Regions from separate parts of the Nocardiopsis sp. TRM 82005 genome, predicted to be linked through region 2. Evidence: riboswitches for the same ligand, from Rfam matches in the RefSeq annotation. Region 2 holds a riboswitch; each other region holds the start of a gene.
What was found. A riboswitch is a leader RNA that binds a small molecule or an ion and turns the genes downstream of it on or off. The one in region 2 is predicted to bind cobalamin.
Positions count from the first base shown of each region.

Region 1: it holds a riboswitch for cobalamin, as region 2 does, so the genes downstream of both, metE (5-methyltetrahydropteroyltriglutamate--homocysteine S-methyltransferase) here and AC0T5L_RS05930 (nitrite reductase) in region 2, are expected to answer to the same signal.
Region 3: it holds a riboswitch for cobalamin, as region 2 does, so the genes downstream of both, AC0T5L_RS17065 (ribonucleoside-diphosphate reductase subunit alpha) here and AC0T5L_RS05930 (nitrite reductase) in region 2, are expected to answer to the same signal.

Region 1 is NZ_JBWDTQ010000016.1:32,676-42,201, reverse strand. It holds gene AC0T5L_RS12735 (coiled-coil domain-containing protein) at 1-938, shown strand, start outside; gene AC0T5L_RS12730 (VOC family protein) at 1,008-1,394, opposite strand; gene AC0T5L_RS12725 (helix-turn-helix transcriptional regulator) at 1,458-2,423, shown strand; gene AC0T5L_RS12720 (DUF3558 domain-containing protein) at 3,042-4,103, shown strand; gene metE (5-methyltetrahydropteroyltriglutamate--homocysteine S-methyltransferase) at 4,188-6,494, opposite strand; cobalamin riboswitch at 6,637-6,845, opposite strand; gene AC0T5L_RS12710 (polysaccharide deacetylase family protein) at 7,090-8,619, shown strand; gene AC0T5L_RS12705 (polysaccharide deacetylase family protein) at 8,835-9,526, shown strand, end outside.
Region 2 is NZ_JBWDTQ010000008.1:14,844-24,369, forward strand. It holds partial or broken gene AC0T5L_RS05915 (lysoplasmalogenase family protein) at 49-390, opposite strand; gene AC0T5L_RS05920 (M14 family zinc carboxypeptidase) at 850-2,067, opposite strand; gene AC0T5L_RS05925 (DUF1330 domain-containing protein) at 2,448-2,825, shown strand; cobalamin riboswitch at 2,984-3,189, shown strand; gene AC0T5L_RS05930 (nitrite reductase) at 3,244-4,302, shown strand; gene AC0T5L_RS05935 (precorrin-8X methylmutase) at 4,299-4,964, shown strand; gene AC0T5L_RS05940 (precorrin-2 C(20)-methyltransferase) at 4,961-6,466, shown strand; gene cobM (precorrin-4 C(11)-methyltransferase) at 6,463-7,212, shown strand; gene AC0T5L_RS05950 (CGNR zinc finger domain-containing protein) at 7,316-7,849, opposite strand; gene AC0T5L_RS05955 (alpha/beta fold hydrolase) at 7,930-8,805, shown strand; gene cbiE (precorrin-6y C5,15-methyltransferase (decarboxylating) subunit CbiE) at 8,972-9,526, opposite strand, start outside.
Region 3 is NZ_JBWDTQ010000020.1:149,689-159,214, forward strand. It holds gene putP (sodium/proline symporter PutP) at 1-1,494, opposite strand, end outside; gene AC0T5L_RS17060 (ribonucleotide-diphosphate reductase subunit beta) at 2,216-3,298, opposite strand; gene AC0T5L_RS17065 (ribonucleoside-diphosphate reductase subunit alpha) at 3,447-7,142, opposite strand; cobalamin riboswitch at 7,299-7,478, opposite strand; gene AC0T5L_RS17070 (hypothetical protein) at 8,204-8,776, opposite strand; gene AC0T5L_RS17075 (NYN domain-containing protein) at 8,803-9,526, opposite strand, start outside.

The DNA.
Region 1 (9,526 bases), on a different contig from region 2:
TCCCCGCACCCGTCCGACCCGGCCGGGCGCGGGCCGCCGCCCTCGCGGTGGCCCTGTGCGGGGCCTTCCTGTTCCTTCCCCAGGCCCCCGCCACGGCGGCGCCCATGGACCCCGAGAACATGAGCTCCCTCCAGGAGCGCGCGGACGCCCTGAGTGAGGACTACCAGGGCGAGCTGCGCGACATGGAGGGCGTCATCGCGGAGGCCGAGCGCGCGGAGGAGCGCGCCGAGGGCACTCGCGAGGACGTGGAGGACGCACGTGAACAGGTGCGGTCCCTGGCGGTGGCCACCTACACCAGCGGCGGGATCAACCCGTCGATGTCGCTGTTCGTGGAGACCGAGCCCGACGAGGTCATCGACCGTGCGGTGGTGATCGACTACCTGTCCAGAAGCAACCAGGACAAGATCGACCGGCTCAACCAGGCACTGAGCCGCGACGAGACCGCGCAGGAGACCGCCGACGAGCGGCTGGCCCAGGCCGAGGAGGACCTCCAGGAGCTGGAGGACCGGCGCGTGGAGGTGCAGCGGCTGATCGCCGACCACCCCGAGCAGCCGATAGGCGGCCCGTACACCATCACACCGCGCACCGAGCAGATGCGTGAGCTGGTCATCGAGAAATTCGGTGAGGGCAGCGACGTGGGCGGAGTGGGCTGCTACAGGGAGGTCGGCGGCTGGGTGGTCGGCGAGCACCCCAAGGGCCGGGCCTGCGATTTCATGTTGGACCCCAACGGGGGCATGCCCTCACAGGAGCAGATCGACCGCGGCTGGGCGATCTCGGAGTGGGCCAGGGACAACGCCGACGACCTCGGGATCATGTACGTCATCTACCGGCAGCAGATCTGGGACGTACGACGAGGCGACACGGACTGGCGAGCGATGGCCGACCGTGGCAACCTCACCGAGAACCACTTCGACCACGTGCACATCTCGATGTTCTGACGAGTGCGTGTGGCCAGAGGCACTCTGCTTTGCGGCCTGCTGTGGCCTCGGGCGAACCAGGCCCGCTGGTCAGACCAGGGTGGAGATGCAGAACGGATGGCCGGCGGGGTCCAGCAGGACCCTCCACCTGTGGGGCTCGGGCTGGCTCGGGGGCTCCGTCGCACCCAGCGCCAGGAACCTCGCTTGGGCGGTGTCCAGGTCGTCAACGCCCAGGTCGATGTGTGCCCGCTTCTCCTGGGCGGGGTCCGGCCAGGTGGGTCGTCGGTATCCGGGCAGCCGGGAGAAGCCCAGTCCGGCCGCTCCCTCCTGACCGAGCAGGACGAAGTCGTCACTGGCGTGGACGATGGGCAGGCCGAGGGCCTCACCGTAGAAGCGGGCCAGCTCAGCGGGGTCGGGGCAGTCGAAGGTGACGGCCGCGTAGCGAATCGTGGGTACGGGTGCGGTTTCAGTGCTCATGGGCAGCACGTTAGGACGGGACCAGGACAGGTTCGGTCCTGGTCATGAGAGAGACTCCAGGATGTGATCAGCACATCCGCACGCCTGCTACAGCTGGTCTCACTGCTGTCCGCACGGCCGCTGTGGACCTGCGGCGAGCTGGCCGAACACATGGCGGTCACCGAGCGCACGATCCGGCGGGACGTCGCCAGACTCCGGGAACTCGGCTACGGGGTCGAGTCCGACCCCGGGCCGTGGGGCGGCTACAGCCTCAGCGGCGGCACCCGGACACCGCCGCTGATCCTTGACGACGAGGAGGCTCTGGCCGTAGCCGTCGGACTGCGCGAGGCCGCGCTCAGCGGTGTCCTCGGAAGCGCACAGGCCGCACTGACGGCCCTGTTGAAGCTGCGGCAGGTCCTGCCGCCACGGGTCGCGGACCGACTTGGCGAGATGGACTCGGCCTTCGTGCACACCACCAGGCCGAATGAGCCGCAGATCGTGTCCGGCATGCTGCTGGAGCTGGCCACCGTGTGCCGCCGGAGCGAACGCACCCGCTTGTCGTACCGCGATCGAAAGGGGAGGGCGACGGTCCGGGACGTCGACCCCTACCGCTTGGTGCACACGGGACGCCGCTGGTACTTCGTCGCCCGGGACGTGGCGCTGAACGAGTGGCGGACGTTTCGGGCTGACAGGGTCGAGCGGATTCGGCCGACCGGGCACACGGTGGAACTCGTCGACCCGCCGGACCCGGCACTGCTCGTCTCCCGTGCCATAGCGAGCGGTGTGTATCCGCTCTACGCGACGGTCCGCCTCCCGCTACCGATGGACCAGGCGGTCCGGCTGGTCCCGCCGTCAGTCGGTACCCACCGCCCGGATGGCCCCGAAGCCACCATCGTCGATATCGGCGGGCCCGACGCGGAGGGGCTCGCCGGATACCTGCTCAGCCTGGCCGCCCCGCTACGGGTCCTGGCACCGGATGGGGTACGGGAGGCGCTGGTTCGCCGTGCCCGGGAACTGTTCGAGGACAATCTGGACAGTCAGCGTCCGTAGGGGCGCGTCGCGGGGAGGGAAACCGGCGGGGCCGAGGACGGGCAGCCCCAGGAGACGTGAGCGTCCGCGCGTCCCGGAGGAGAGCCTCTGCCACTGGCCGTCGGCCCGAAAGCCCGGTTGCTTCTTCGGTGACCGGTTCCGGTCACCGAAGAAGCAACCGGTCACCCCGAACGTCCAGGCCTGAGCCCACGGTGACGAAACCGCGGGCCGACGACCGGGAACACCCGGCCGCGGGGCGGGCCCTACTATCCCAGGCAGGGTACGAGCGTCCACCGCGTGGAATCACGATTGCGTCACGTACGTGATGAGCTCCTGCACAACCGACACAAAACAGTGACGATTCCCCCCACTACCCCAGTTCTGACCTGCCCCCGGACCCTTGGTCACAGCTAGGATGCAACAGTTCCGGCCCGGTCCGAGGAACCCCTCGGCCCCTTCCGGCCTCCACCCCGGTGGTCGGCACCCCGGTCTGTCGGAACCCTCCTCACGTACACGGGGAAACCCCCGCCCCACGCCCCCGCTTTCGCCCGCGGCCGGGCCGCGAGGGAATCGTGAGAACCCATCGGCGCACACATGCGTCCCAGACAACACGGTCAGCACACACGGGCGAGGGGAGCCATGAGCGAAAACGGACCTTACAACCAGCCACCACAGAACCCCTACGGTGGCGGGGACAACAGTGGGGGCCAGCCACCCTTCGGTCAGCCCTACGGCGACCCCAACACCGGCGGACAGCCCGGCTACGGCGGCCCCGCGGGCTTCCCCGGCCCTCCCGAACAGCAGATGTACCAGGGCGGCCAGCCGCCCTACCCCGGCGGACCGGGCGGCCCCGGAGGACCAGGCGGGCCCGGCGGTCCCGGGTATCCCCCGCCCCCGCCGCCGCAGCCCTCGGGCGGCGGCAAGGCGGGACTGTGGGTCGTGATCGGCGGCGGTGCCGTGATCATCGTCCTGGTGATCGCGGTCGTGGTCATGCTAGTCACCAACGGCAGCGGGAACCAGGCCGTCGCGCCCGCCGCCGACACCGAGTCCTCCCAGAGCGCCGAGGACAACCCTGAAGAGGGCGGTGAAGAGGGCGGTGAAGAGGGCGGCGACGAGCCCGCGCCCGAAACCGAGGCGGCCCCCGCCGGAGAGCCGCCCTACGCCGTGCCGACCGAGCCCTGCAATGCCTTCACCGACCAGGTGGTCTCCGACTTCCTGATCCAGGACGGCGGCGACAAGTCCGTCCGGGACGAGAACTCCTACTGCGACACCCTGGACGCCAGCGCCCCCGAGGGCAACGCGGCCGGCGGCTACGCGGCCTACGAGGTCGTCTACGCGGTCCCCTACTCCGCGGCCGACTCCATCGAGGCCGCCAAGAGCGACTTCCAGGACGACGTCGAGGAGATCACCGGCGAGAACCAGTACATCGACGTCTACAAGGCCGAGAACATCGAGGAGAACAAGGAGGTCGACCTCGGCGACGAGTCCCTCTACGTCCTCACGAAGTACGACTTCCTGGGCGACGACATCCCCCAGGCCGTGCTGCTGATCCGCACCGCCAACCTCAACATCCGGATCGAGTACCAGCTGCACCCGTCCTACGGCGGTGACGACACCGCCGAGGACCTGGTCATGCCCGACAACGTCGAGGAGATCATGCTCAACGCCGGCGCCGACGCGCTGGCCGTGGTCGGTAGCTGACCACTCCCATGAGCAAGGGGGCCGTGGCGTTTCGCCGCGGCCCCCTACCCGTGCCGCCCTCCTCCAGACGGGCCGTGCGTCTCCCTAGAGGCCGGCGCGCACCCGGCGGGCCGCCTCCACCATGTTGCGCAGGGCCTGCTCGACCTCGGCGTAGCCGCGCGTCTTGAGGCCGCAGTCCGGGTTGACCCACAGGTTCCCGGCGTCGATGTGGGCGACCGCCAGCCGCAACGCCCCCTCGACCTCCTCCACCGAGGGCACCCGCGGGGAGTGGATGTCGTACACGCCCGGGCCGATCCCCCGCTTGTAACCGCGGCTGCCGAGGTCGCGTACCAGTTCCATGCGCGAGCGGGCGGCCTCCACACTGGTGACGTCGGCGTCCAGGGCCTCGATCCCGTCGACGATCAGCCCGAACTCCGAGTAACACATGTGCGTGTGGATGTTCGTGGACGGTGACACCCCGGAGGTGGCCAGGCGGAAGGCGTTCACCGCCCAGTCCAGGTACTCCCGGCGCCGCTCCCCGCGCAGCGGCAGCAGCTCGCGCAGGGCCGCCTCATCCACCTGGATGTGGCGGATCCCGGCGCGTTCCAGGTCAGCGACCTCATCGCGCAGCGCAAGGCCCACCTGGAGCGCGGTCTCGCCCAGCGGCTGGTCGGTGCGTACGAACGACCAGGCGAGCATGGTCACCGGACCGGTGAGCATCCCCTTGACCGGCTTGTCGGTGCGCGACTGGGCGTAGGTGATCCACTCGACCGTCATGGGTTCGGGGCGCGAGACGTCGCCGAACAGGATCGGCGGACGCACACACCGCGAACCGTAGGACTGCACCCAGCCGTTCTCGGTGGTGGCGTAGCCCTCCAGCTGCTCGGCGAAGTACTGGACCATGTCGTTGCGCTCGGGCTCGCCGTGCACGAGCACGTCCAGGCCGATCTCCTCCTGAAGCGCGACGACCCGGTCGATCTCCTCGCGTAGGAGTTGCTTGTAGGCGTCCTCAGCCAGCTCTCCCCTGCGGTACGCGGCCCGGGCGCGGCGCAGTTCCGGGGTCTGCGGGAACGAACCGATGGTGGTCGTGGTGAGCGGGGTGTCCGTGGGTGCGCCGCGGTCCTGGGGGCGCTGGTAGGCATCCGGGCCCAGGGCGTCGAGGCGGGCGCGCACGCGGGCGTCGGTGAAGGCCGGGTCGCGGGCATCGCCCTCTTCGGCGTACTCAGCCTCGGCGCCCTCGGACAGCACGCGGCCGAGCAGGGCCGCCTCTCCCGCCTTCTGCTTGGCGAAGGCCAGGGCCCCGCGCAACTCCGGAGCCAAGGAGGTCTCGGCGTCCAGGTCCAGGGGCACGTGCAGCAGCGAGCAGGAGGTGCTCACAGTGAGCTCGTCGGTGAGGGCGAGCAGCGTGCCGAGCGTGGCCACGGCGGCCGGAACGTCGGTGCGCCAGACGTTGCGTCCCTCCACCACGCCAGCGACCAGGCGGGTCCCGCCCAGGCCGGATACCTTCACCAGGTCGTCCACGCCCTCGTCGTCGGTGACCAGGTCCAGGCCGACTGCCTCGACCCGGGAGTCCTTGAGAGCGCGCAGGGCGGGTGCGCCGATGGAACCGAAGTAGGTGGAGACCAGCAGGGCTGGACGGTCGGAGAGGGAGCCCAGGCGCTGGTAGACGCGCTCCAGGCGGCTGATGGCGGCGCGGCCCTCGTCGGTGGCCAGGATCGGCTCGTCCAGCTGGACCTCGGTGGCGCCCTCGGCCCGCAGGTCGCCGAGGAGCCGGGCGTAGGCGTCCAGGAGCTGGTCGAGCAGCTCAATGGGCTCCCATCCCCCGGGAGCGTCGTCGGCGGCCTTGGCCAGCATCAGGAAGGTGAGCGGGCCGACCAGGACCGGACGGGTGTGGAAACCGGCCTCGGCGGCCTCCCGGAACTCGGCGACGGGCTTGTCACCGACCAGGCGGGGGCGGGTGCTCGGCGAGAGCTCGGGGACCAGGTAGTGGTAGTTGGTGTCGAACCACTTGGTCATCTCCAGTGGCGGGGCGCCCTGCTCGCCGCGTGCGAGGGCGAAGTAGCGGCTCAGCTCCTCGTCCCGGCTGTCCGCGGCGGCCGGCGGGGCGAAGCGGGAGGGGACCAGGTCGAACAGGACCGCGGTGTCCAGGACGTGGTCGTAGTAGGAGAAGGTGTTGGACGGGATGTCGTCCACCCCGGCCTCGCGCAGCTGGGTGTAGACGCCCAGGCGCAGGTCGGCTGCGACCGAGTCCAGCTCCTGGGCGGTGGTCCCACCCTTCCAGTAGGACTCACTGGCGCGCTTGAGTTCGCGGTCGGGGCCGATGCGCGGGTAACCGTGCACGGTGGAGCGCACGGAGGAGCGGGGCGCGCCCGGGGAGGCGGGGCCCGTCTTGGGCCTGGGGATCTCGGTCATGAGCTTCTCTCCCTCGTCGAAAGCCGGGTACCGGCCACGAGGCGGGGCGAGGAGCGGGCACGCCGACGGACACGCCATGAGCGTGCACACCTGTCCACCGCCCCCGGCCCTCCCTCGGAGCGCGGGACCACCGGCGGCACGGACGCACCGCCGGGTGGAGGCAGGTCTTCGGACTCGGGGGCGCGGGCGGTGCGGACACCGCTCCTCCTACTGGCCACCGCTTCCCAGTTCCCGACCTTCTCGACCGGGCCACCAGTGCCTGTGGTGACGCTCGTTCCCCCATACCGCTGCGGGGCAGTCCCGGATTCGCACCGGGTTCCCTCTTACGACACCCCCCTACCCCACCGGTACCGTCCGGTTCGCGGGGTGGCGCGTGTACCTTCCACGCCTGCAAGTATAGGGAGCGCCCCCTCCGCCCTTGTATCCGGCGTGCGCCCTCATGCGTCCGGCCAGACAGCGCGAACCCCTGTCACACAGCCGACGTCACACCCGATGTGAAGCGTTACGCGGTGAGCCCTCCCCTGTCGCTCCCCGCGGACGTTCGTCTGACGATGAACGTGGAGATTCCCTCGTGAACAAGCAGTCCCGCCCGACCATGACACCGGACCATCCTCTGATCACGGTCCTGGCTGCGTTTCTGGTCCTGGCGGGGATGGTGTTGCTGGCCGTCCGCCCTTTCGACAGGGCCGAGTCTCCGCCGGCTGACGATGCGTCGGCGTCCTCCGGCGAGGACGAGGCGCCGCCTCCGGCCGAGGGCGGTCCCGACGGGCTGACCGTGGTGGACGCGGCGGACGTTGTGGGCACCGAAGAAGCCGAACTCGCCTACGACGGCGGGATCACCACCTCGGTGACCTACCCGGTCATCCCCAACGCCGAGCCGCTGGAGGATTTCCTGGAGCGCGAGCTCACCGATGAGGTACACGCCTTCGAGGCGGCCAGCCCGGGCGCGGTCTCCTTCGAGGCGGCGTGGAACCTGACCGCGGCGGGCAACGGTCTGGTGGGGGTCCGGATGACGCGGGTCGAGACCGACTCCGAGGGGCCCGAGGAGGGGTACACCACCTACTGGTACGACACCGCCACCGCGGAGCACCACCCCTCCGCCGCGCTGATCGCCGGGCAGGAGGAGCTGGAAGAGCTCAACAGACTGGTGCGCGAGGCGGTGGAGGGCGGGGACGGCGCCGCGGACCCGGACATCATCCATCCGATCCGCTCCCTGTACGACTCGATGGGGTTCAACCCCGACGGGGACCTGGTGGTGGAGTTCGACGCCGGACAGGTCGCCCCCGTGTCGGAGGGCCGCACGCACGCGGTCATCGACGCCGAGGACTCCGGGGAACTGCTGTCGGAGCTGGGCGCGCGCGTGCGTGACACCGCGACCGTGGGTGTTGAGGACTTCGTGATCCCCGCCCCGCCCCAGGCCGACAAGGACGGCCAGGAGGACGGGGACGGTCCCATGCCCGGAGAGCTGCCCGTGGTCGACGACGGCGTCGGCTGCTCCGGCCCCGACACCAAGTGCGTGGCGCTGACCTACGACGACGGGCCCGGCGGACGTACCCCCGAACTGCTGGACGTCCTGGCCGAGTACGACGCGCGGGCCACGTTCTTCGTCACCGGATACCCGGTCATGGAGCACCCGCACACGGTGCGGCGCGCCTACGCCGAGGGACACGAGCTGGCCAACCACACCCTGAACCACCCCGACCTGGCCGGCCTGAGCTCGGGCCGGGCGCGCTCGGACCTGGACACCGTGCAGGCGTTGGTGTACCGCGAGACGGGGCACACCATGAATCTGATGCGCCCGCCGTACGGCTCCACCGACGACGGTGTGGCGTCGGTGACCGCGGACATGGGGCTGGCCCAGATCCTGTGGAGCGTGGACACCAACGACTGGAAGGACCGGAAGGCCCCCGTGGTCTCCGACCGGACGCTGGACGGCGCTTCGGACGGGGCCATCATCCTCATGCACGACATCCACGGCACCACCATCGACGCCGCCCGCACGATCGTCGGGGAGTTGGACGCGCGCGGGTACACCATGGTCACCGTTTCCCAGATGCTCGGAACCACGACCCCCGGTGAGGTCTACGTCGACGGGGTTCCCGACCTCCCCGACACGTCCGCCTAGGGATGCGGTGTCGGAGCGTCGGACGGGAGACGATGGCGAAGGAACCCGTGAGTGAGCAAGATGGTGCTGGAAGCAGCGGGGACAACTTGTGGGACACGCATCCTGCCCTGTGAGCGTGACCACATGTGGTCACGCTCACAGGAGGGGTGACGGCGTCACTTATGTTGCTCCCAGCAGCCGCGTTGGCACCTGCTTAGGGATGAGGGAGTCCGGTGTTGTCGTCGACCCGAGTTCATCCGAACGAAGCCGTCCGGTGCCCGAGGGGCGGAGGGCACGGACCGTGGGAGCACAGACCGTGGTGGCCCGCGGCCGTACTGATGATACTGGTTCTGCCGTTGGCGGCCTGTGACGTCCAGGAGACCGCCTCGGAGGCCGACGATCCGGAGCTGATCACGGTCCTGCTGGACGAGCCGGGCGATGAGATCGCCGAGTGGCGCGGTGAGGCGAGCGACTTCGGGGACCACCCGTACCAGCCGGAAGGCTTGGAGATCGACGTCTCCTATCCACGGTTCGAGGGGGCCGAGGCCTTCGCCGAAGGACTGGCCGCACAGGTGGACCAGGAGGTGCGGGACTTCCGCGGCGCCAGCCGGAACCCGATGCACCTGGACATCGAGTGGGAGGTGGCCGCCGCGGGGAACGGCGTGCTGGGCGTGCGCCTGGTGCGGACCGAGGAGGACTACCACGGACTGCGCCAGGGCTACGGGACGTACTGGTACGACGCGTCCACCGGCCACACCGCGTACGCGACGGAGCTGCTGGCCGACGACGCGGCTCTGGAGAAGCTCAACGGGATCGTGCGCGAGGCGTTCGCCGACGAGGAGGACGTGGACGTGGAGGGCCTGCATCCGGTGATGCGCACGTACGACTCGATGGGGTTCAACACTGACGGGGACCTGGTCGTGGAGTT
Region 2 (9,526 bases):
GAAGCCAGGGACGAAGGACCGCAGGGCGATGAGGGCGTCGCAGATCAGGAACAGCGCTCCACCTGCCGCCGTCCAGGCGTTGGCCCCCGTGGCCAGGACCGCCATCAGCGCTAGCACCAGCCCGTACAGCAGGACGGGGACCAGCAGACCGTGGGCGTGCGGGGCACACACCCACACCAGGGCGGACACGAAACCGAGGTAGGGCACCAGCAGCCACCGGCGGTGGCGGAGCACGCTCTCGGTCCGGTACGGCCAGAAGGCGAACACGTACACCACCTGTGTGACCAGGAAACCGCCCACCATCAGCAGGAACGCGGTGTCGCCGTCGGCCAGTGCGGGAAGGGAGCCGCCGAGCCAGGAGAAGACCAGGGCGATCAGCGCCAGCCTCACCAGACGGGGGCCGGTCCGTGGCCGCGAACACCCTCAGTGCCGGGGCCGGCATGAGCAGGACCCGCGTCGGCCGCGACCAAGAGGCGAGGCCGAACAGCTGGACGGCCAGGTGGGAGGCGGCCAGAGCGAGGAAGAAGGCCAGCAGAGCGCGGGCGAGGGGGTGGTGGGGGACCCTCAGGACATGGTACGGACGCCTTCTGGTGATCCTCGGTGAACTGCCTCCGCGGGCGGCCTTCGAGGGGGACACGGCTTCGGGGCGCCGGTTCCACCGGCGCACGAGTCCCCAGGGACGCGTGCGTGCGACGGGGACCGATCGCGTGATCGGCACACACTCCTCAGCGAGGGTGTGTGCAACGGCGGGGCCGATCCGGCCGTCGGCCCCGCCGCATCACGTGGTCAGTGCCGGGGAGTGTCCGCCGCGCACGCCCTAGCTGTACCTAACCTCTGTGGTCAGTACACCTAGCGCCCGGGGATGGTGTGGTAGCGCTCCGGGTCGAGGTCGTGCAATGAGCCGTCGGCGAGGCCTTCGACCACCGACTCCAGGCCGCGCTCGACCGTCTTGACGAGCTGGCCGCGCTGGCGGGCTCCCCAGCTCTGGGTCTGCCCGCGCACCTCGAACAGCATCGCGCCGCTGCCGTTCAGGGAGAAGGAGCCCAGCGCCGTCCCGGGAAGGTCGAGGTCCTGCGGGTACAGCGTGATGTTGTCGAACCCCGAGCTGCCGTAGGAGTTCAGCTCGTCGTACACCGCGAGGTTGACCTGGCGGGAGAGGTCGAAGTCGTAGAGGTCGGCGTACTCGGAGTACTTCTCACCCTCGGGGGTGCCCGGGTCCGGGACGAAGTCGGCGGAGACGGACAGGTTCACCCACTCCCCGCCTTCCTCCTCCTCGTAGCACGGCCCCTGGTGGTGCAGGTCGATGTAGACGTCCACCCCGCCCCGCTCCTCGGTGAGGTCCACGTAGAGGTCGCGGACCGTCTGGGACTCGGGGTGGATGTACCAGCCGGGCTCGCTGGACCGCCCCGGGAAGTCGTCGGGTTCGGGCACGTAGGACAGGTCCGGGTTGAAGTCGCGGTTGACGTCGAACCCGGGGCGCTCGGAGTAGTCGTCTCCCTGTAGGGACCGGGTGTAGTAGTTCCACGGGGGCTGCGCCCCCTCCAGCTGGGGGAAGTCGGCCACGACGTCGTCCCAGCCGCGGTCGTTGCCGCGCCGGTCCAGTTCGCTGGCGTCGGGGTTCATCTGCGGCACCGCGACCAGGGTGACGTCCTCGCGCAGCCGTTGAGCCCGGGGAGTTCTGGCGCTCATGGTGCGCAGCAGGTTGAGCAGCGCCTCTGTGCCGGTCTTCTCGTTGCCGTGGATCTCGCTGGTGACCAGCACGGTCTGCGGTCCGGTGCCCACGCGCGCGGACCAGATCCCGCGCCCCTGGTGGGAGCGGCCGATCTCCTCGACCGCCAGTACGTCGCCGCGCTGGCGTTGGAGGGTCCGCAGCTCGCGTTCCAGCTCGGCGTGGTCGGTCCACGACCGGCCGCCGGTGTCCCCGGTGTTGGACGAGCAGTTCGCCTGCGAGGGCTGCGCCGCCGCGGGGGAGGCGGGCGCGACCATCGAGGTTCCGAGTAGTGCTCCGGCGAGCAGTGCGGCGAGCGGTGCGCGGTGGCGGAGCCTCCGCTGGCGGTACGGGGTCAAGAGTCCTCCTGCGGTGTGGGGGGACAGGGGCTGGTCTTGGCACACTCAGATTTACGCAGATATGTACAAATGGTCAATAGTTTGATCTAGGTTTCGTTTTCCTGGACGTGGGAGTCCAGCCCTCGCCAGGAGTCCCTCGGGGCTGGGTAGTGGCTCTGTCACCTGCGCATCCGTGGCGGATTGGATATCGTTTTCGCACCCAGGGGAAAGGGAATGGTAGGAAAGCGGTATGCAGGATTTTTGATGGAACCGGGGTGGGCGGGCCATCGCGACGAGGCCGCGGGCAGGCCCGCCAATAGTGCATACCGACCAGTCGGTTACCATGGCGTCCGTGGTGCGCCCACGCTTCTCACACCCCTCGACCACACAAGGAGTCACCAATGGCCGTCGACCCCTCAGGATCCGCTCTCGCGGGCATGTTGAAGGATGACCCGGGCGGTCCCTTCGTCATGCTCAACCTGCTGCGCTTCGCTCCGGACGGTCGTTCCTCGTACGAGGAGTACTCGCGGCAGACGGCTCGCTTCCTGAAGAAGTACGGAGCCGAACTCCTCTACGCCGGTGACGGTGCGGCGCCCCTGGTCGCCGAGGACGGGCAGGACTGGGACGCGGTACTGCTCGTTCGCTACCCCGACCGGGAGACGTTCAGCCGCATGGTCGCCGACCCCGAGTACCAGAAGGTCACCCATCTGCGCTCCCAGGCCCTGACCGAGGCCGTGCTCCAGCCGACCGTTCCCTGGGGCTCCGGCCGCAGTTCGTAGACGGGGGCCTGCGGGCACGTTCAGAAGTCGTGCGGTGGCCATCGGGGCGGGCCGTGGAGACCTACCGTGAGTGACCGCGGCAAGGCACCACGGCCCGCTCCAGCCGTGCCTTCTCGCAGGCCGGTGGGGACCCTGGCTCAGACCGGTGATGAGCGAGGTATTACCCTCGTCGAGCCAGTCGAACTCCACCTCGTGGGGCAGGGAACCCGGTGAGACTCCGGGACTGACGCGCAGCGGTGAGGGTGACGGGCGGGCACGCCCCGGGAACGCGGTTCCCGGGACAGCCACTGGAGCACCGCTCCGGGAAGGCGCTCCGTACCGGTCGAACCCGAGTCCGAAGACCTGCTGGCACTGGCGGTGACGGGCCGCCAGGTCATCCGCGGACCCCGCGAACGGGTCCCTGACCCGAAGGACTCGCATGTCCCCGACGGAACCCCCGCCCTCCGCCCCTCGAACCCGGCGCGACCGCTGCCCCGGCGCCCTGCGTCCCTGGCCCGCCGAGGACGGGCTGCTGGTCCGTCTCCGGCTCGTCGGCGGCCGGCTTCCCGCCCGCTCGCTGCGGGCCCTGGCCGCCGTGGCCGACGAGTACGGCGTCGGCCGGATCCATGTCACCGGCCGGGCCAACGTGCAGCTGCGCGCCCTGCCCGGACGTGACGGGCGGTTGCCCCCCGAGGTGCTCCGGGCCCTTGAGGGGACCGGTCTGCTGCCCTCGCTCACCCACGAACTGGTCCGCAACGTGATGGCCTCCCCGTGCACGGGCCTGACGGGCAAGTGGGCCGGAGCCGGAGGCTCTCCTTTGAGGGTGGAAGCTTCGTCTGGCGCGGAGCGTCCCCCGGAGCGATGGCGGGCGACGGGCAAGTGGGCTGGGGCCGGTGGCTCTCGTTTGAGGGTGGAAGCTTCGTCTGGCGCGGAGCGTCCCCCGGAGCGATGGCGGGCGACGGGCGGGAGGGTGGACCTGCGCCCCCTCGCCACCGACCTGGACGGGCTGCTGTGTGCCGAGCCGCACCGAGCCGCCCTTCCCGGGCGCTTCCTGTTCGTCCTGGACGACGGACGCGGTGACATGCTCGACCGCTCCTGCGACCTGGGCCTCGTCGCCCTCGACGAGCAGGTCGCCCAGCTGAGGATCGGGGAGGGCTGGGGCCCGTTGACGCCGCTCGGCGGGGCCGCCGCCTCGCTCGTAGGACTGGCCGACGAGTTCCTGGAGCGGCGCGGAGACGGTCCCGCCGCGCCGTGGCACGTCGCCGAACTCCCGTCGCCGCTGATCGAACCGGCGCCACCGGACCCGCGACTACCGGCCCCCGCGCCGCCGCTGCCGTACGGTCCGCTGCCCGAGGGCGGACGGCACGTTCCCGTACCCGACGACGGACTGGACCGCCCCGCCGCCGAAGCGCTCGCCGAGGAGGCGCTCACCTCCGGATCCCGCGAGCTCGTCGTCACGCCGTGGCGTGGCATCCTCATCCCCGGAGAGACACAGTGACCGTCCCGAGCCGGCCGAACCGGCACTATGAGTACGTCGACGACGGGCCCGCGATCTACGCCGACTCCTTCGCCATCATCCGGCGTGAGGCCCGGCTGGGGCACCTGCCCGCCAACGCGGAGCGGCTCGCCGTCCGGATGATCCACGGCACCGGCCAGGTAGACCTCGCCGACGACCTGGCCGTCCACCCCGATCTGGTCCCCGCGGCACGGGCCGCCCTCCGGGCCGGTGCGCCGGTCCTGTGCGACGCGCGCATGGTGGCCGCTGGCGTGACCAGGAACCGCCTGCCGAGCGGCAACGAGGTGCTCTGCCTCCTCGGCGACGAGCGGGTCCCCGACCTCGCCCGGGAGTGGGGCACCACCCGCACCGCGGCCGCGGTCTCCCTGTGGGAGCCGCTGCTCGACGGCGCGGTGGTCGCCGTCGGCAACGCGCCCACCGCCCTCTTCCATCTGCTGGAAATGCTGGTCGACGGCGCCCCGCGCCCGGCTGCGATCGTCGGCTGCCCGGTCGGCTTCGTCGGCGCCGCCGAGTCCAAGCAGGCGCTGACGGAATTCGCGGGCCGACACGGCGTCGACGTCCCCTACGTGACCACCCGTGGCCGCCGCGGGGGCTCCGCGATGACCTCCTCGGCCCTCAACGCACTCGCCAAGGAGGAGGAATGACCGGTCGTTTCCACGGTGTCGGGGTCGGTCCCGGCGACCCCGAGCTGATCACCCTCAAGGCGGCCGGGCTCATCACCGGAGCCGACGTCGTCGCCTACCACGCCGGCGCGGGAAAGCAGTCCAACGCCCGGCGCATCGCCGCGTCCCTGATCCCGGGCTCGGCGGTCGAGGAACAGCTCACCTATCCGGTGACCACCGGCGCGACCGACCATCCGGGCGGCTACGCGGGTGCGCTGGCCGACTTCTACGAGGAGTCCGCCGCACGGCTGGCCGCCCACCTCGACGCCGGGCGCGACGTCGTCCTGCTCTCCGAGGGCGACCCCCTGTTCTACGGGTCGTACATGTACATGCACGACCGGCTGTCCGAGCGGTACGAGACCGAGATCGTGCCCGGAGTCCCGGCGTTCACCGCCGCCGCGGCGGCCCCGCTGGCCCGGCAGACCGACGTGCTCACCGTGCTGCCCGGCACCCTGCCCGAACCGGAACTGGCCCGCCGTCTGGCGGACACCGACGCGGCCGTGATCATGAAGCTGGGCCGGACCTTCCCGGCCGTCCGCCGCGCCCTGGAGGCGGCCGGGCGCCTGGAGCACGCGGTGTACGTGGAGCGCGCCTCGATGGACGGGGAGCGGCGGCTGCCGGTCTCGGAGGTCGATCCGCAGACGGTGCCCTACTTCTCCCTGGTACTGGTCACCGGCGACAGCCGCAACGGCAAGCGGTCCCGGCAGGGCGGCGCGGCGACGCCGACGGCACCGGAGTCCGCTGAACCGGCGGCCGAACTGCTGGTCGTCGGCCTGGGGCCCGGTCCCGGGCACTGGCTCACCCCCGAGGCCTCCGAGGCGCTCGCGGAGGTGGACCACGTGGTGGGCTACGCCTCCTACGTCGACCGGGTCCCGCAGCGCCCCGGACTCACCCGGCACGCCTCCGGTAACACCGTCGAGCTCCAGCGGGCCCGGTTCGCCCTCGACCTGGCCAGGCGCGGAGAACGCGTCGCCGTGGTCTCCGGCGGGGACGCCGGCGTCTTCGGCATGGCCACCGCCGTGTTCGAGGCGGCCGAGGACCCCGGCTACCAGGACGTGCCCGTCCGGGTGCTGCCGGGCGTCAGCGCCGTCCAGGCGGTCGCGGCCCGAGCGGGCGCACCCGTCGGCGGTGATTTCGCGGTGATGAGCCTGTCGGACCGCCTCAAACCGTGGGAGGTGGTCGAGCGGCGGCTGCGCGCCGTCGCCGAGGCCGACCTGGCGCTGGCCGTCTACAACCCGGCCTCCCGGTCCCGGACCGAGCAGATCGTCACCGCCCGCCGGATCCTGCTGGAGCACCGGAAGCCCGACACCGTGGTCGTCGTCGGCCGGGACGTCGGCCGAGACGGCGAGTCCCTGACGGTGACCACCCTCGACGAACTCGACCCGGCCGCCGTCGACATGCGCTGCCTGCTGATCGTCGGCGCGTCCGGCACCCGGGTCTCCGCGACGGGCCGCGTCTGGACCCCGCGGTGGGTGGGACCATGACCGTGCACTTCGTGGGGGCGGGGCCCGGCGCCGCCGATCTGCTGACGGTCCGCGCCACGCGGATGCTCGCCGAGGCCGACGTGGTGCTGTACCCCGGCACGTACCTGGACCCGGACGTCCTCACCCACTGCGCGCCCGGCGCCGCACTGGTGGACACCCAGGGCCTGGACCTCGACCGCATCACCGACCGCCTGGTCGACGCGCACGCCGGGGGGCGGGACGTCGTACGGCTCACCTCCGGCGACCCCTCGCTCTACTCGGCGCTCGCCGAGCAGACCCGCAGGCTCGACGCGCACGGTGTCCCGTGGGACGTCACACCGGGGGTGCCCGCGTACGCGGCCGCCTCGGCGCTGGCGGGCAGGGAGCTGACCGTGCCGCTGGTGGCCCAGTCGGTGGTGCTGACCCGGACCCAGGCCCGCTCGACCGCCATGCCGGACACCGAGTCGCTGGCGGCCTTCGCGGCGACCCGCGCCACACTGGTGCTGCACCTGGCGATCAGGCGGGTCCGGGAGCTGATGGCGCAGATCGAACCCGAGTACGGCGGCGGCTGCCCGGTCGTCGTCGTCCACCGGGCCAGCCAGCCGGACGAGTCGGTGCTGCGCGGCACGGTCTCCACCATCGCCGACGCGGTGGAGGAGGCCGGGCTCCGCCAGGCGGCGGTGATCCTCGTGGGGCGGGCGCTCGACCCCGGGAGGGGCGGTGAGTCCCACCTCTACGATCCGGCACGCCCCCGGGCCGGTGGCTAGGGGGTGTGCGGGAGGGGGCCGCTGAGGGCGGGGACCCCGAACGCCCGTCCGCCGGAGGCCTCCGGGCGCGGGTCCGCCCGTGCGAGGCGGACCCGTCGGCGCGCTACCCGGACCGTGGGGCCTCCCGTGCCCGGCTCTGGTGCCGGCGGGCCTTGAGCCGGTTCCCGCAGGTCTTCATCGAGCACCACCGTGCGGTGTTGGCACGGCTGCGGTCCAAAAGGAAGAGGCGGCACTCAGGGTTCTCGCACGGCCGCAGACGGCCGGGCATGCGCTCCTGGACGTCCGCCCACGCGAGCACGAGTTCCACGGCGAGCCTGCGCTCCGGCGGCACCTCCAAGTGCCACTCGACGCCCGACGCGCTGGGCCGCGGGACCTTGCGAACGCCTGCGAGAACCCGGCGCAGCCGGGGCTCCGACGAGGTGCCCGACTCCACCGCCTGGAGCGCGTCCCGGGCGGTGCGCAGCCACCGGCGCTCCTCGTCGCCGCCGATGCCCCCGTGTGCCCGCGCCCACTCGTCCACCCCCTGGTCGTCACTCCACAGGTCCCGGCGTCGGCCGTCCGTGACAGGGGTGCTGTTCAGCGCCTGCATCAGGGCCTGGTCGTCCAGCACGGCACCCACCTTTCCGTCTAACTCCATCAAGTGGTTTGACAGGTTACTCCCAGGGTGGTCTACTCAATGCCAAGGATAACCTTCAAAAGACATCGAAGGGGTTAGTTATGGTTGAGGTGGGCCATCGATACGCGACAGTGCGGGGACATCGCGTCTCCTACCGAGAGGCAGGAGACCGCCAGGCGCCCGCACTCGTGCTCCTGCACGGATTCCCCTCCAGCTCACGCATGTTCCGCCACCTCATCCCGGAGCTGGCCGACCGGTTCCACGTCATCGCCCCCGACCACCTCGGCTTCGGCGGATCCGACGCCCCGCCCGTGGACGCGTTCACCTACACCTTCGACTCCCTGACCGACATCACCGAGGCCCTGCTGTCCCAGCTCGGCATCACCCGCTACGCCCTGTACGTCCAGGACTACGGCGCGCCCATCGGCTGGCGGCTGGCCCTGCGCGCCCCGGACGCGATCACCGCGGTGATCACGCAGAGCGGCAACGCCTACGAGGACGGCTTCGTACCGGACTTCTGGGAGCCCGTATGGGCGTACTGCGAGAATCCGGGACCAGAGACCGAACCCGCCGTCCGTGCCGCCCTCTCGCTCGAGGCCATCCGCTGGCAGTACCTGCACGGAGTGGACCGGCCCGAGCTGGTCGATCCTGACACCTGGGCCGCCGACCACCGCGAGGTCAACCGGCCGGGCAACGACCTCGTGCAGCTCGCCCTGTTTCGCGACTACGCCAGCAACCCGCCCCTCTACCCCCGGGTACACGCCTACTTTCGGGACCACCGGGTTCCCCTCCTCGCGGTCTGGGGCGCAGGCGACGAGATCTTCGGCCCGGACGGAGCACGCGCCTTCGCGAGGGACCTGCCGGACGCGGAGATCCACCTGGTTCCCGGAGGCGGACACTTCCTCCTCGAAAGCCACCTGGACACCGTGGCCGGATACATCCGCGAGTTCCTGACCGTCATTGAATCGCCGGTGTGAAGCCCGCAGGGAGTTTCCGGCGCGGGTGGCGGCAGGGCCCGGGAACCTCGAGCGGCTCCCGGTCCTGCCGGCGTGCCCGCCGGGGCCGGTCCCCGGCGGGGCCGCAGGCGGAGAACCGACTCCCGTGCCCGCGGCGGCCGGCAACGGACCGGGGCGGGGCGAGGGTTCAGGGCATCGCGGTCAGGAACCACTGGGTGACCGTGCGGGCGGGTGTCCAGCCGGTGAACGTGCCGACGGGAGCGGTGGTCTCGACGGCGACACGGGTCAGCTCCCCTCCGTGGCGCCGGTAGGCGTCCGCGAGCAGGTGCTCGGTCTCCAGCGTCACACCGTGCACCACGAGCCGGCCGCCCGGCCGCAGCGCCCGCAGGCAGGTGTCGAGCACGCCCGGACGGGTCGCACCGCCGCCGACGAACACCGCGTCGGGCGCGTGCAGGCCGGCCAGCGCGTCCGGCGCGCGGCCGGTGACCACGCGCAGCCCGGGCACACCGAGGCGGCCGGCGTTGCGGCCGGCCCGCTCGGCCCGCTCGGCCTGCGCCTCGACCGCCGTGGCGGTGCAGGTCGGGTGGGCCCGCATCCACTCGATGCCGACCGACCCCGCACCCGCGCCCACGTCCCACATGTGCTGGCCCGGCGAGGGCGCCAGCCGGGCCAGCGCCGAGGCGCGCAGGTCCCTCTTGGTCAGCTGCCCGTCGTGTTCGAACGCGTCGTCGGGCAGCCCCGG
Region 3 (9,526 bases), on a different contig from region 2:
CGCGCTGACCCTGGCCAGGCCGTTGAAGACGAAGACGGCGACGACGCTCAGGATGACAGCCGGAACCATGGCGTACAGACCGATGCCGAGGAACCGCTCGTCGACGATGTCCCACAGGATCGCGGTGGCGCCACCCGTGATCATGCCCGCGAGCGCACCGGACCAGGTCATGCGCTTCCAGAACATCGCAAGCACCAGCACCGGTCCGAAGCCCGCGCCGAACCCGGCCCAGGCGTAGCCGACCAGGTCCATCACCGACTGGTTGCCCCACAGGGCGATGGCGGCGGCGGCCAGGGCGACGGCCACCACGGTGACGCGGCTGGTCCACAGCAGCGTCCTCGGGTTGGCGTCGCGGTCCACGAAGGCCTTGTAACCGTCCTCGGTGAGCGCGGACGCGGCGACCAGCAGCTGGGAGTCGGCGGTGCTCATGACGGCCGCGAGGATGGCGGCGAGCAGCAGGCCGGCGACCAGCGGGTGGGTCAGGGCCTCGATCAGACGCGGGAAGACCTGTTCTGGGTCGCTGAGCGGGGTGTCGAAGTAGGCGATGCCGATGAAGCCGACCACCACGGCCAGGATCATGGCGGTGACCGCCCAGGCGACGCTGATGATCCCGGCCTTGGGGATGTCCCGGGCCGAGCGGATGCCCATGTAGCGGGAGAGGATGTGCGGCTGGCCGAAGTAGCCGAGGCCCCAGGCCAGCCCGGAGACGATGACGACCCAGCCGAGGGTCTCGGTCCCCACCCACTGGCCGAGGTCGGTGTCGAGCGAGGTGCCGCCGACGGCCGACAGCAGGCCGGTGCTCTTCTCGGAGATCCCCTCGGACAGGCCGCTGAGACCGCCGAGCACGGTGACCGCCATGACCGGGACGATCAGCAGGGCGATCCACATCATGGCGGCCTGTAGGACGTCGGTGAACGATACGGCGAGGAAGCCGCCGAGCACGGTGTAGAGCACGACGATGCCCACGCCGATGGCGATGGCGGGTGCCGGGTTCAAGCCGAGGACCTGGTCGAACAGGGCGGCCATGGCCACCAGGCCGGAGGCCACGTAGAAGAAGTAGAAAACGAGGATCAGCAGCGCCGAGACCCCGCGCAGCAGCCGGGTCGGGTCGTTGAAGCGGTTCTCCAGGAAGGAGGAGAGGGTCAACGAGTCGGAGTCACCGCCGGAGCGGGCGTCGGTGACGCGCTCGGTGTACACGCGCAGCCGGGGCGCGAGAAGGATCCAGCTCCCGGCGAAACCGCAGGCCAGCCCCACGGCGATCCAGGCCTCACCCAGACCGGAGACGTAGATGGCGCCGGGCAGGCCGAGCAGCAGCCACCCGCTGAAGTCGCTGGCGTTGGCGCTCAGGCCCGCCACCCAGCTGTTGAGCTGCCGTCCCCCGAGCACGAAGTCCGACTGCGAGACAGTGCGCTTGTAGGCCCAGAGGCCGATGGCCACCATGATGGCGAGGTATACGCCGAAGGTCGCGATGGACCAGACTACGGAGTCACCCAAGACCGTCCCCTCCTCTCCCTTGCGCGCGGCTGAGTCCCTTACGCGCTGGTTATGAACATTGTGGGGAATCATTGCCCCTTGTTCGACAAGTCACAATGGTCGTGCGTGGAACAACACCGCTTTGATACCTCACCGAGTTATTGACCAGGCAAGATTGTCCGCCAGGCCATGCCCTGGCTCCGGTGTTTGTCGGATCGAACATACGCGGGAACCGCTGATCGGACCTTGGGACGTCCCTGTACCGCGGGACCCCGTGCCGCCGGAAACCCCGTGGAACGGGTACGAGGAGCCGTCCGGCATCGGTTCCGTCCTCCCCGTCGAGGAGGTGTCCGGTACCCGTGCGCTGGAGGACGAACGGGAACCCGTCACCCCGCGGCGGCTGGTCGACGGGTCTCTGTGCGACAAGGGGGCCTACGAGAGCCTGCCGCAGAGCAGCGGGGGACGTGTCTGGTCGCCTCAGGGGTCAAGGGTTGGATTTCCGGAGGACTCGGTGACGGCCTTCCCGTCACGCCGCCGTCACCCGATGAGAGCGCGGCGCTCCTGCGCGAGGTGCGTCCGGTGAGGATGGTCTGGAACGGGGACAGGGGCTGGGAAAGGCCGACGGCCCGGGCCGCTCACCGCGGCCCGGGCCGTCCGTGACGGAGGGGCTCCTCCCCTTCGGAGCGCCTCCGGCAGGAAGGGTCCCCCCGCTCCGCCGACGCGGGGGGACCCTGGCCGGTCATCAGTCCCAGTCCAGGCCGCCGCCGGTCTGGTACTCGATCACGCGGGTCTCGAAGAAGTTCTTCTCCTTCTGTAGGTCCATCATCTCGCTCATCCACGGGAACGGGTTCTCCGTCTCGCCGAAGATGGGCCTCAGGCCGATCTGCTCGGCGCGGCGGTCGGTGATGAAGTGCATGTACTTCTCACACAGCTCCGAGTTGAGGCCGAGGACGCCGCGCGGCATGGTCTCGCGGCCGTAGGCCACCTCCAGCTCGCAGGCCTCGATGAGCATCTGTCGGACCTCGGCCTGGAACTCCTCACCCCACAGGTGCGGGTTCTCGATCTTGATCTGGTTGATCACGTCGATGCCGAAGTTCAGGTGGATCGACTCGTCGCGCAGGATGTACTGATACTGCTCCGCGATACCGACCATCTTGTTGCGGCGGCCCAGCGAGAGGATCTGCGCGAAGCCGGTGTAGAACCACATGCCCTCGAAGATCACGTAGAAGGCCACCAGGTCGCGGAGGAACGCCTGGTCCGCCTCCGGAGTGCCCGTACGGAACTCCGGGTCCTCCAGGTTCTGGGTGTACTTGAGTGCCCAGGCGTCCTTGGCCGTGATCGAGGGGACCTCCCGGTACATGTTGAACAGCTCGCCCTCGTCCAGGCCGAGGCTCTCGCAGATGTACTGGAAGGTGTGGGTGTGCACCGCCTCCTCGAAGGCCTGGCGCAGCAGGTACTGGCGGCATTCGGGGTTGGTGAGCTGCCGGTACACGGCCAGCACGATGTTGTTGGCCACCAGGGACTCGGCGGTGGCGAAGAAGCCGAGGTTGCGCTTGAGCATCAGGCGCTCATCGTCGGACAGCCCGTCCCGGGACTTCCACAGCGCGATGTCGGCCTGCATGGCGACCTCGGTGGGCATCCAGTGGTTGTTGCAGCCCGCGAGGTACTTGTCCCACGCCCACGTGTACTTGAGCGGGAGCAGCTGGTTGACGTCGGCGCGGGCGTTGATCATCGTCTTGTCGTCGACGTTGACGCGCTCGGCGTCGCGCTCGATCGCGCCGAGGCCGCTGCTGGAACTCGCGCTGTTCTCGGAAACTGCGGTCATGCTGGGGCTTTTCCGTTCTCCGGCCGTGCCGGGCACATCGTTTCTGGGGCAGGGCCGCGAAGCTTCCTCCGCGGCCCGAAGACCGTCCACCGGGGCCGCCGGTGGCCGCCCGCCCGCAGAGGGGCGCCCGGCCACCGGGACGGTGGTGCTACTGGCAGGCCTCGCACTCGGGATCGTCGATCGCGCAGGCCTCGCCGTCGACGATCTCGAACTCGTCCTCCGAGGCATCCGCGCCGCCGGTGTCGGGCGCCGGACTCGGGCTCGGCGCCGGGGACGGCGCGGGGCTCGGCGCGGGCGAGGCCGCGGGGCTGGCCGTCGGGGTGGCGGCGACCGCGTTGAGGCGGCCGTCAGTGCCCTTGAGCGTGCTCTTCTCCACGTGCGTGGCGCTCTGCGAACGCAGGTAGTAGGTGGTCTTGAGACCGGAGCGCCACGCACGGCGGTACAGGGCGTCGAGCTTCCTGCCGCTGGGCGCCGCCATGTACAGGTTCAGCGACTGGGCCTGGTCGATCCACTTCTGGCGGCGCGAACCGGCGTCCACCAGCCACTCCGGGTCGAGCTCGAAGGCGGTGGCGTACAGGGCCTTGAGGTCGTCCGGAACGCGGTCGATGGCGCCGAGGCTGCCGTCGTACATCTTCAGCGCGGAGACCATGGCGTCATCCCACAGCCCACGCGCCTTGAGGTCGCGCACCAGGTAGGGGTTGACCACGGTGAAGTCGCCGGACATGTTCGACTTGACGTACAGGTTGCGGTAGACCGGCTCGATCGACTGGCTCACCCCGGTGATGTTGGCGATGGTCGCGGTCGGAGCGATCGCCATCACGTTGGAGTTGCGCATGCCGGTGGCCTTGACGCGCTCGCGCAGCGAGTCCCAGTCCAGGGTCTCGCCCCGGTCCATGTCCAGCACGCCGCCGCGCGCGTCGGCCAGCAGCCGCAGCGAGTCGATCGGCAGCACGCCCTGGCTCCACAGCGAACCCTCGAAGCTCTCGTAGGAGCCGCGCTCGTCGGCCAGCTCGGAGGAGGCCTCGATGGCGTAGTAGCTGACGAGCTCCATGCTCTCGTCGGCGAACGTCACCGCGCTCTCGGACGCGAACGGCGTGCGCAGCTTGAACAGGGCGTCCTGGAAGCCCATCAGGCCCAGGCCCACGGGGCGGTGGCGCATGTTCGCGCGGCGCGCCTCGGGGATCGTGTAGAAGTTCACGTCGATGACGTTGTCGAGCATGCGCACGGCGGTGCGGACGGTGCGGCGCAGGCGCTCGGCGTCCAGGCCCTCCGGGCCCACGTGCTGGGCCAGGTTGACCGAGCCCAGGTTGCAGACCGCGACCTCGTCGGCGCTGGTGTTCAGCGTGATCTCGGTGCACAGGTTGGAGGAGTGCACCACACCCATGTGCTGCTGCGGCGAGCGCAGGTTGGCCGGGTCCTTGAAGGTGATCCACGGGTGCCCGGTCTCGAACAGCATGGTGAGCATGCGCCGCCACAGGTCGACGGCCGGAACCTGCTTGGAGACCTTGATCCGCCCGGCCTCGGCCTCGGCCTCGTAGTGCGCGTAGGCCTCGGCGAACTCGGCGCCGTACTTGTCGTGCAGGTCGGGGACCTCGTCCGGCGAGAACAGGGTCCAGGTGCCGCCCTGCTCCACACGCTGCATGAACAGGTCCGGAACCCAGTTCGCGGTGTTCATGTCGTGGGTGCGGCGGCGCTCGTCGCCGGTGTTCTTGCGGAGGTCGAGGAACTCCTCGATGTCGATGTGCCAGGTCTCCAGGTAGGCGCAGACCGCGCCCTTGCGCTTGCCGCCGTTGTGCACCAGACCGGCGGCGGTCATGTAGGTCTCGTCGGTCTCCACCTTGAGGTCGAACACGGTGGGGACGACCTCGGCTCGGGCGACGTCCCGGACACGGGTGAAGACCATGCCCTTGTGGTCGATCCAGTTCCTCTTGACCAGCGGACGGCAGCCGACGAGCTCCGCGATGCCCTCCACCGCGGGAACCCGGATGTCGAAGGCCTTCACCGTGCCGGAGAAGGAGATCTCGCTGCCGTCCGAGCGGCGCCCGGTGTGCGCCTGCTCCCTCTCGCGGTACTGTCCGGCGGCGGGAACGCCCAGCCGCAACAGCTGGTAGCGGACGCCCATGGCCAACGGGCGCGACGTGCTCGTGAAGTAGATCTCCACACCGCGGGACACACCGCCGTCGGTCTCCAGGAGCCCTTGGAGCATCGCCCGGGTCTGGGCGTGCGGCAGGTGGCTGAACCTGCGGGAGATGCGCTTCGCGTGCTCGCCGTCGTAGATGTCCTCCGCCGTGAGCGGAAGGGTCGGCTCACCGGCACCGGTGATGCGGCCGGTGGTCTCGTCCCGGGTCACGCCGCGTCCGGAGGCCCAGTGGATCTGGAGGTAGGTTTCACCCCGGCCGGACTCCCAGTAGTGGATGCCGCGTGCATCCAGGTAGCGGCGCACGAAGTCCAGGTGGGTGTCGAGCTCAGGATTGCCCGAGACTCCCCACTGCGTCCCGTCCTTGGACAAGTGGCCGTCGCCCAGGAGGATGCCGTAGAGGCGGGCGTCCTCCTCGGTGAATCCCTCGACCGGAACGATCTCCTTGGGCACGACCTGGGCGACGTAGTCCCCATGAGACAGCTGTTCGGCCTCCACCCACTCGGCCCGGACCTTGTCGTTCTCGAGCCACTTCAGCGTGCGGCTGTTCGACTGCCCCAGCGGCACACCTTGGATGGCGTAGAAGGGGTGGCCAGAGGTGACCTTCAGGCTCTCAAGGGAGTGCTTGATGTTCACCTCCACCATGGGATCGACCTGGTCGTACATCATGACGTCGGTGACCTCGCGGTAGTTACCGCTGTGCCCGAGGACCAGGTCCCCGACACCGATCTCGGAGATGGGCTTGCAGCCGTCAGCCGTGTAGACCGGGGTGTCGGGAGCGAAACACTGGTTGACCGCGACGGCGGTGTCGTTGGCGATCTTCAGGAACGGGACGACGCCCTGGCTCTTGCCGTTGGTGCCGCGGATGTGCGAGCCCAGGCCGCGCACCGGGGTCCAGTCGTTGCCGAGGCCGCCGGAGTACTTGGACAGCATCGCGTTGTTGCTGATGCCGTGGAAGATGGCGTGCAGGTCGTCGCCGGTGGTGGTGAGGAAGCAGGAGGACAGCTGCGCCCGCACGGTGCCCGAGTTGAACAGGGTGGGCGTGGAGGCCATGAAGTCGAACGAGGACAGCAGCTCGTAGAACTCGATGGCGCGGGCCTCGCGGTCGTCCTCGTCGAGGGCCAGACCCATGGCCACGCGCATGAAGAACGCCTGCGGCAGCTCGTAGCGGACCTCGTCGCTGTGCAGGAAGTAGCGGTCGTAGAGGGTCTGGATGCCCAGGAAGGTGAACTGCTCGTCGCGCTCGGGGTGCAGAGCGGCGCCCAGGCGGTCCAGGTCGTACCCGGCCAGCGCGGGGTCGAGCTGGCCGAGGTCGATGCCACGGCTGACGTAGGCGGCGAGGTAGGAGGCGTAGCGCTCACCCATCTCGGACTGGCTGGCGGTGTCGGGGGCGCCGCTGATGAAGGTGAGGGCCTCACGGCGCAGCGTGTCCAGCAGCAGACGGGCGGCCACGTACGAGTAGTCGGGGTCCACCTCCACGAAGCTGCGGGCAGCCATGACCAGGGCCAGCTCCACCTCGGAGTCGGGGATTCCGGGGTAGAAGCCGCGACGGGCCTCGGTGAGGACCTTTTCCGCCGAAACACCGGTAAGCCGCGCGCAGGCCTCGGTTACGACGTGCTCGATCCGGTCGGCGGCGGCAGGGGGGCTGCCGTCGTTGGTCTGCTCGGACCGAACGGACGCGGGCACGGCTTCGACGTCAAGGGTCATACAGCGGCTCCAACCTCAATAGAAGAGTCCCGGCGGGGAGGGGACCGAGAAGCAAGGTGCACGGCTCCCACCGGTGGACCGGCGCACTGGGTGCGGACGGTCGTCAACCGGTGGATCGCGGCGGCTCACCCTCGAAGGCCCCGTCGTCGGCACACGCTCACGTGCGCACCAGTGGCAGGTCCTCGGGCTCGTGGAGGTCACCGCTCCGGGATGTCCTCGGGGGTTCCCGGCGCCTGTGGCGTCCTCGTCTCCACTCACCGCTGCGGGGCAGCCCCGGATTCGCACCGGGTTCCCTCTTGCCTCACCCAGGGGTGAACCACCAGCGGGAGAGATACTACATCTAGGGGATGTCAGCTTGGAACACCGCAAGATGATGGCGTGTCACTGATTTCTCAGGTTCTTCGACGGCTGCCGAACACGCGCTCCGGGCGTGGTATGAGGGGGAGGCGCGCACCTGCTCACCGAAGGCGTGACACCTGGTCGGAGCCAGCTCCGGGGGCGACTCGACACAGCCTAGAACGTCACCGGGACCGCCCGTACCCGGAGCGCTTCCGACGTGCCCTCCGCACGGCCCGGAACACCTGCGCACGGCGGTCCGGGGCGACCGCGGAACCTGGCGTACCCGGTCCGCCGGCCGCCGCCTCGGGCCCGCACGGGCGGTTCGCGGGGATGGTCGGCCCGGGCGTGTCACATGTCCCCGGCGGACGTCGGAAAGCTCACTCGTCAGATTCCGCCCCGGCCCGGAGGGCTCCGGCGAAGGACCGTCCCAGAGGGGTCCTCAGGTCCCGGGACCGGGTTCGCCGATCCGCTGCCGGCTCTCGTCGAAGTGACGGGCCATCAGTTCCCAGTACACCAGCAGCAGCGCCGTCGACACCGCCGTGGCCGCTCCGGCGGGCACCGCCTTGCGGCGGCGCGCGGCGATGGCCGCGACGGCTCCGGAGACCGCTCAGCGGGCCCGTCCGCTCCGCGGATCCCCCTCCGGTGGGCCCCGCCCGGCCAGGCCACCGGGAAGCGCACGCAACCACGTGTCACGTGCGTCACCGTCTTCTCACGGTGGGAGATCACTCCCCGTCGAGCAGCCGGTCAAGGACGTCCTCGCCCAGCCCCAGATCGACGCGGATGCGGAAACGGATCCGCAGCAGCTCCATCAGCAGGTCGTGGACGTAGGGGGAGGAGGCCAGGTCGAGGAAGCGGTCCGCGCCGGCCGTCGCCCACCGCTCGGCGCCCTCCAGGTCGTCGTGGGCGTACAGCGCCTCGGCGACGTGGATGTAGGTCTGTAGGCCCGGGAGCTCCTCCGCGTCCAGGCGCTTGAGGTGGGCGTAGGCCTGTTCCGCCTCGTTCAGCTGCATCAGGGCCCCGGCGCTGAGGGCGCGCGCGTCGATCACCGTGGGCCCGCCGTCGTCGATCGCCCGCTGGTAGGCCGCGCAGGCGCGCTCGAACTCCTGGGCGATCTCCCACTGCTCTCCCGCGCGCACGAACAGCTCCGCGCGGGAGATCTCACTTCCGGCATCGACCCGGTTGGCCAGGTCCAGGAGTTGGGCTGCAACCGGCCCATGCTCACCGGACCGGACGGCGTGGAACTCCAAACTGTCGAGTTCTGCCGTCGTCACGTGGGTCAACCGCATCGCCCCCATCCCCTACTCGCACTCCCAAGCTCAGGTCAGGGTCTGGCGCGCTCCAGTGCCTGCCAGAACCCCTGGCGCAGTCCGTCCCGGACCTCGTCACGCAACAGGTGGTCGACCGGCAGCGAGGAGCCCTGAAGCAGACGCGCCTCCAGGTCGGAGGGCATCCGGGGCCTGCGGGCGAGGACGGCCTCGACCCACAGGGCGGGCGCCTCGCGAGCGATCGACTCCGCGAAGTCGTTCCCTTCTTTGTGCGCAACATGCACCGCTTCGTCAACGGTATGCGCGGAGGAGCGCATCTGCTGGGGATATCCAGGAGTGGGACGCAGTTCCTGGTAGTCGCCGGCGCCGAACCGGCCGGCGTTCTCGGGACCAGTAGGCGGCGGCCCCTCGTAGGAGGGAGCCGCCCCACCGCGGTGGGCGGTGTCAGTTTCCGTACTGGTCCCATAGGTAGGGTTTGTTTCGGACGTACCTCCGAAGCCGGAGTTGTCTCCCGCGCCGAACCTTGGGTCCTGTGGTGGGCCGCTTCTCTGTGGTGGTGTGTGCCCCGGCTGCCCGTGTTGCGCGTCCGGGGCGAACGAGTACTGGGCCCCGGTCTCGTGCGCGAAGGACTGCTGCGGCCCGGTTCCGCCGTTGAAGGACTGCTGAGGCCCCGTTCCGCTCGCGAAGGACTGCTGCGGCCCGGTCATGGCCTGTCCCTGCCCGTGTGCCGGTCTTGAGGGCAGTCCGTAACCCGCCTGGTCGGCACCGCGCATCGACTGG